Regions from separate parts of the Vagococcus sp. WN80Y genome, predicted to be linked through region 2. Evidence: riboswitches for the same ligand, from Rfam matches in the RefSeq annotation. Region 2 holds a riboswitch; the other holds the start of a gene.
The links. Region 2 has a riboswitch for lysine ahead of dapF (diaminopimelate epimerase). Riboswitches for the same ligand answer to the same signal wherever they lie in the genome.

Region 1: linked by a shared signal. The riboswitch ahead of AC5KOD_RS17820 (ABC transporter permease subunit) and the one ahead of dapF (diaminopimelate epimerase) in region 2 are both predicted to bind lysine.

Annotation. Positions count from the first base shown of each region.
Region 1 is NZ_JCAQHY010000170.1:18,949-22,372, reverse strand. It holds gene AC5KOD_RS17825 (amino acid ABC transporter ATP-binding protein) at 1-81, opposite strand, end outside; gene AC5KOD_RS17820 (ABC transporter permease subunit) at 84-1,667, opposite strand; lysine riboswitch at 1,802-1,977, opposite strand; gene AC5KOD_RS17815 (hypothetical protein) at 2,028-2,327, opposite strand; gene AC5KOD_RS17810 (EamA family transporter) at 2,514-3,424, shown strand, end outside.
Region 2 is NZ_JCAQHY010000125.1:9,599-13,022, forward strand. It holds gene AC5KOD_RS05775 (nitroreductase family protein) at 1-183, opposite strand, end outside; gene AC5KOD_RS05780 (alpha/beta hydrolase) at 367-1,113, shown strand; lysine riboswitch at 1,168-1,352, shown strand; gene dapF (diaminopimelate epimerase) at 1,420-2,214, shown strand; gene dapD (2,3,4,5-tetrahydropyridine-2,6-dicarboxylate N-acetyltransferase) at 2,237-2,932, shown strand; gene AC5KOD_RS05795 (M20 metallopeptidase family protein) at 2,957-3,424, shown strand, end outside.

The DNA of each region.
Region 1 (3,424 bases), on a different contig from region 2:
CACAGAGAGGCTGACGTCTTTTAGAACTTCATTTTGTCCATACCATTTATTAAGATGCTGAATATCAATCATTGTTGTCATAACTATCTCCCCCCTCTTGTAGAGTCGGTTTGTTCAATTTTTTTAACTTGCATTTGATTGGCGTATGGTGCGTAATCATCAGGTCCGTCAAGTCGGCGTTCTAAGTAGCGCAGTATTTGTGTCACAGTGAAGGTCATAATAAAGTAGATGATGCAGACGACAAAGAAAGTATCGAAAAAGCGGTAGTTGCTACCGGCGACAGATTTTCCTTGGAAGTACAATTCACTTACGGCGATGACATTTAAGACAGAGGTGTCTTTAATATTAATGACAAATTCATTTCCTGTCGCAGGGAGAATATTGCGAATAACTTGTGGAACCACGACATTTTTCATTGTTTGAAAATGAGTCATACCAATTGCTTGAGCAGCTTCAAACTGTCCTTTATCAACGGAGTAAATTCCACCACGAACAATTTCTGTCATGTACGCCCCTGTATTGATAGAGACAATAAAGAGCGCGGCAAAGGTTGGATTCAGGTCAATATTAAACGCCTGAGAACTGCCATAATAGATGACCATGGCTTGAACAATCATTGGCGTCCCGCGGAAAATTTCAATATAAACAGAGAAAAACTTGTTGAGGAAGCCTAGGCCAAATTTTTTAAGGGCCGTGTCAGGTGTTGGGATTGTTCGGAAGATTCCGATGGCCATCCCAATTGTTGTTCCAATAACTGTACCGATAAGGGAGATGAAAAGGGTCATTCCTGCTCCTCGTAAGAACATCATGCCATTTTCTTTAATGATTTTGACAATCCAAATCTCGTTGGTCTCGTTGTCTGCTTGTTTATCGATCACACTTTTCATAATGTCGTCTTGTTTATCAACAGGAATATCAGCTAAAATTTGATTGATTTCCGTCCGTAAAGGACTATTTTTTTTCAATCCAATCGCAATTGCCGTATCTTCTGGCGCAGTTTGGAAGCTATTTTCCTTAGAAAATTCAACCAATTTAAAATTGGGATTAGCTTTTTCTGCGGTCAGTGCTTCAGGTTTTTCCGTGACATAGCCATCAATTTTCTCTGATTCAAGTGCCACCCGCATAGCAGGGAAATTATCCATGGCTGTTTGCTTACTAACTCCTGGAATTTGATCGATAACAGAGTAGTGGAAGGTATTTAATTGAGCGGTGATTTTCGCTCCTTTAAAATCAGCCAAGCTTTTTGCCTCTTGAAATGTACTGCCATTTTTTACTAATATCACGAGATGAGATTGATAGTAGACATCGGTAAAATCGATTTGTTTTTTTCGTTCTTCAGTTGGAGACATCCCAGCAATTACAGCGTCAATTTTTCCTGAGGTCAAAGCAGGAGCTAGACCATCCCATTCGGTTTTGACAATCACTAGTTCTTTGCCTAGCTTATTTGCGATAATTTTTGCAATTTCGACATCGTACCCACCTGCAAATTCTTTTGAGCCTTCGATGGGAACAGCTCCGTTTTTATCGTCTGTCTGGGTCCAGTTGAAAGGGGCATAGCCTGCTTCCATCCCCACTCTAAAAGTGCCTTCTGCGTGGACAGTTTGGCTACCAATCAACAGCCCGACAAATAGTGCGAGGATTACCCCAACTTTTTTTCTAATCGTCATTTGTTCCTCCTAATATGGAGCATGATGAGTCTCCATTATTTGAATTGCTTGTTGCGTCACTTGATGAAAAATAAATAGCGACCTCATGATTTTTTCATGAGGTCGCTATAACGGATTAATTCATCCTGCCTTTAGACATGACTAGCGCAACTTAGTTTTTACAAACTAAGACAGTTCAACAGCTATCAACTGTTGTCCCAATATCTATTAGTGAGGCTAATAGATATTTCGGCGATGTTCCCTCCTGATAGCGTCAATGTATCCTCATACTCGACTACCATTCCTAATTATCGCGACCTCTACCTCATATCTGAGGTACGTATTTAATTGTTGTGATGATTCATATAAGTGCTGCTTGGTTTATTTAGCTGTTTCTAGCTTTGGTTCACGGCCAAGAACAGCTTTAATAACTGCTAAGACTAATTCAACTGCAATTAGTGCGTACATTAGCGAGCTATATGTGGTGATACCGAAATCCCATGTCTTATAAACAAGTAAAACAATAGCTAGAACGATAGCTGCTAAAACGTTAAATAGTGCAAATGCCCATAAATTGCCATTTTCTTTGTTCGTTAAGTAATAAATAGAGAAACCAGTGCTGATAACGATCCATGCAATACTTACCAAAATACTCACCCAATAAATTAAAAATGCTACCATTTTTTCCACCTCTTTCTTCTCACTTGCTATTTTAACATCTTATCTAGGCCTTGTCATTGAAAACTGTTAGAAAACTGTTTTTTTTATCACAAACTCTGCCTTTAATAGTGACGAGAGGAATAAAAGCGGTCTATTGACCTTTAAAGGATTCTACGTTATTTTTAATAAGACAAATAGGAAAAGTAGGTGATAATAGTGTGGTTTATTCCAGCACTAATTACGGTTTTAGCGTGGGGAACGGCAGATTTATTTTATAAAAAAGGAAATAATCCTGCAGAGTCTAATAGTGCGCTAAAAACAGTTGTAATGGTTGGCCTTGTAATGGGTTTACATGCTGTTTTTTATATGATGATCTATCAAAAAGTTAATTTTGATTGGCATAATCTGGTTCTTTATTTGCCTGTTTCAGCCATGTATATTTTATCGATGGCAATTGGGTATTTGGGCTTAAGGTATATTGAATTATCTATTTCATCGCCGATTAGTAATTCTTCGGGAGCGGTCTCAGCGTTGATGTCATTTTTGATTTTGGGTAGTCGCATGGCTTTTGTTCAATTTGTGGCAGTAGGCTTGATTTCAGTAGGAATATTTTTATTGTCTTACTATGAAAAGAAAGAAGCCGATCGTGCTTTAGCTGATGCAAAGGAAACGATTGATAAAAAATACCGACTAGGGGCAGTGGCAATTATTTTTCCAATTTTGTATTGTGTAATTGATGGAGCTGGAACGTTTCTCGATGGCTATTACTTAGAAACTAAGAAGATTATGTCTGAGGATCAAGCCTTAATCAGTTATGAATTAACCTTTCTGATAGTTGCTTGTGTTATTTTGGGCTATTTAACTTTAATAAAGAGGGACAAGATGTCCATCAGGAAAGAGAAGTATCGTACGTTAGCAGCTCTTTGTGAGACCTTGGGCCAATTTTTTTATGTTGGTGCGATTGCAAGTAATGCTATTGTGGTTGCTCCACTGATTTCATCTTATAGCATTGTTTCAGTTCTTTTATCACGACTTTTTTTAAAGGAAAAATTGACGGTTAAGCAGTATTTAGTGATTGGGATGATTATGGTGGCGATTGCTATTTTAGGTTTTTATGA
Region 2 (3,424 bases):
ATACAGATATTCTTTTTCAGCAGGCGTTGTGACGATTTTCGCTTGCCATGGTTCTCGTTTATGAAAAGGGGCATAGCGAGCTTTTTCCAATAACTCATAGATTAGTTCGAGACTGACGTCATCACTTAAACTTCTTTTAGACGTTCGTCTGTCAACGATTGCTTGACTGATGGATGTAGGCATGGGCTTAATCTCCGTTTCTTTAGTTGGATTAATTGATAATGATTCTCAATTATAATTAGTTTACCGTTTATTGATCGTAATAACAACCTTTATGACTTTTTATTTTGGTCCCATGCCCTAACTTTGCAAGTAACTAAAAATACCGTAAAATATAGGTAGCAAATTAATGAGGAGGTATGACGAGTGAGAAAAGGAGTAAAACGAGCGCTGCTTGGATTTTTGGTTGTAATCGCCGTATTAGCAGGTGTGAGTTTTTGGCTAATCCACCAAGCGGCCTATGAGCCTGCCGAACTGGCAACAGAAGCGCTAAAATCATCATCAGTGGTAGTTAAATCAAAAAAGGAGTTAACTATTTTTAAACCAGTAACAACTCAATCGGAGAAGCCGGCAATTATTTTTTATCAAGGTGCCTTGGTAAAAGAAACAAGCTATAGTTATCTAGCATCTCAGTTAGCGGCTAGCGGGTATCCTGTTTATCTAGTCCACCATCCTTTAAATTTACCGATTTTAGCAATGAAGGCGGGAGATCGGCTAATTGATGAAGAGGAGTTAAAGGACGTGGTAGTTGGGGGGCATTCACTGGGGGGTGTTGTAGCGAGCCGCTTTGCTCATCGAGAACGTGCTAACCCTAACTTAAAAGGTGTTTTCTTCTTAGGAAGTTATCCAGATAAAAAGGGGGATTTAAGCTCATTTAAGGGCGATGTTTTATCGATAACAGCGACAAAGGATCAGGTCTTAAATTGGCAAAGCTATGAAGAAAGTCGTGACTATCTACCAAAGCAAACTCGCTATTTTTCAATTGTTGGCGGTAATCATGGTGGATTTGGTGCATATGGACAGCAGAAAAAGGATGGTCAGGCGACTCTTACAACGAAAGAGCAGCAAGATCAAGTCGTGTCAGAGCTACTTAACTGGCTAGAAACCTTGTAAACTACTAACCTTTTGAGTGGACAAGGGAATGATTCAAGTGTTATTATTACTTATATTTTAATAAGAGGTAGCAATGCAGATGAGTAAAATCCTGGAGAAGGCATTTGAAGAGGGGATTTGAAAGGTAATCATTGCCGAACGGGGTTAATTGGCAAATTAATGTCGTGGGGATATAGGAAAAACTTATATCACTCCTACTGTTACAAGTAGAGGCGCAGAGATAAAGTGATTGCTATCAAAGTGCCTATTTTAACCAATAGGTGCTTTTTTTCGGATAGTTAATCAAGAAGTGGGAGGTCTAAAAGCATGAAAGCAAGAAAATATAATGGCTGTGGCAACGATTTTGTGTTGATTGATGATATTCCAGGAGCTAATTATGCTATATTAGCTCAAGAGTTGTGTCAGGACTCTCGTTTTGATACAGATGGTTTAATCGCCGTTAAGCAGCAACCCCTCGAGATGATTTTTTATAACCGAGACGGCAGCAGAGCGCCTATGTGTGGCAATGGGATTCGCTGTTTTGCACGACATGTTTATGAGCACGGACTAGTCAGTGAGTTGACTTTTCCTGTTGTGACGTTGGCAGGTATTTTGACCGTTGAAATCACACAAACAAGTCCTTTTGAATGTCGAGTGCAGATGGAGCAAGCTCATTATGATAATCAGTTAATCGGTGCGAGTGATGCTCAGAGCTTTCAACAGCGCCAAGTTGAATTGACGACAGGTATGGTGGAAATTACCAGTCTATTCATGGGAACCATTCATACGGTTGTCTTTGTGGAGGATGCTGTCGCTGAGCTTAACTTGTCTCGGGGACAAGAACTCTGTCATCATCCGTTATTTAAAGAGCAAACTAATGTTAATTTCGTTCAAGTTGTTAATGACCACGAGTTGATTGTCCGAACCTTTGAGCGTGGGGTTGGCTGGACGTTGGCGTGTGGGACAGGGTGTTGTGCGAGCTATGTTGTAGCTCGTGATTTAGGATTAGTCACGAAACAACCGGTGACGGTTCACCTTGAACAAGGTCAATTAGAAATATCAGGGGATTCGGAAATCGTCATGTCTGGCCCAGCTGTTTTTGAAAAAGAGCTTACCTTATAAGAAGAGTATTGGAGGAAAATAGATGAACGCACATGAGATTATTAAATTTATTCAAACCGCAGAGAAAAAGACTCCGGTGAAGGTCTATGTTAATTTATTAGAGCCAGTTGAGTTTCCAAATTGCCAGACCTTTGGATGCAAACGTAGTAAAACCGTTTTTGGTGATTATCGAGATGTAGCTGAAGTTTTAGCGTCAAATAAAGATAAGATTAAAGATTATGTGATTGAGAATGACGGTCGTAACAGTGCGATACCTTTATTAGATACGAAGGAAATCAACGCGCGGATTGAACCGGGAGCAATAATTCGTGATCAAGTAACAATTGGCGATCAAGCTGTGATTATGATGGGGGCGATCATCAATATTGGAGCCGAAATCGGTGATTCGAGCATGATTGATATGGGCGCTATTTTAGGAGGCCGTGCAATAGTTGGCAAACGATGCCATATTGGTGCAGGAGCAGTTTTAGCTGGTGTGATTGAACCACCTTCGGCAGAGCCAGTTGTGATTGAGGATGATGTGTTAATCGGAGCTAATGCAGTGATTGTTGAAGGGGTTCGTGTCGGCAAAGGAAGTGTTGTAGCTGCTGGGGCAATCGTTTTAGAAGATGTGCCAGAGAATGTTGTGGTTGGCGGTGTTCCTGCCCGTGTATTAAAAGTTAAGGATCAGCAAACAATTGATAACACTGAAATGCTAGATGCGTTGAGAGAATTGTAAGCAAAATGAAAGGCGGCTATGAGGATGTTAGCAGAAAATCGGATGGCTTTGCACCGGATTCCTGAGATAGGATTTCATGAATTTAAAACAAAAGCTTATCTTTTAGAGCAAGTCGGCGACTACGATTGTCAGATTCATGAGGTGGGAGAAACAGGGCTTGTTTTGCATTTTGATAATCAGCAGGCGGACACGATTGCTTTTCGGACAGACATCGATGCTCTACCAATTATGGAAGCGACAGGTCTAAGTTTTCAATCAGAGCATCCGGGCTACATGCATGCTTGTGGGCATGATGGACACATGGCGATGCTATTGGAATTGGCTGCTTATTTAAATCAATATAGAGAGACTCTGGCACATAATGTGGTATTGATCTTTCAGCCTTCGGAAGAAATTGCTGGTGGTGCTCAAAGTATCGTAGATTCTGGCTTATTAGATAGGTATCAAGTTAAAGCGATATTTGGGTTTCATTTATGGCCGGGGTTAGCATCT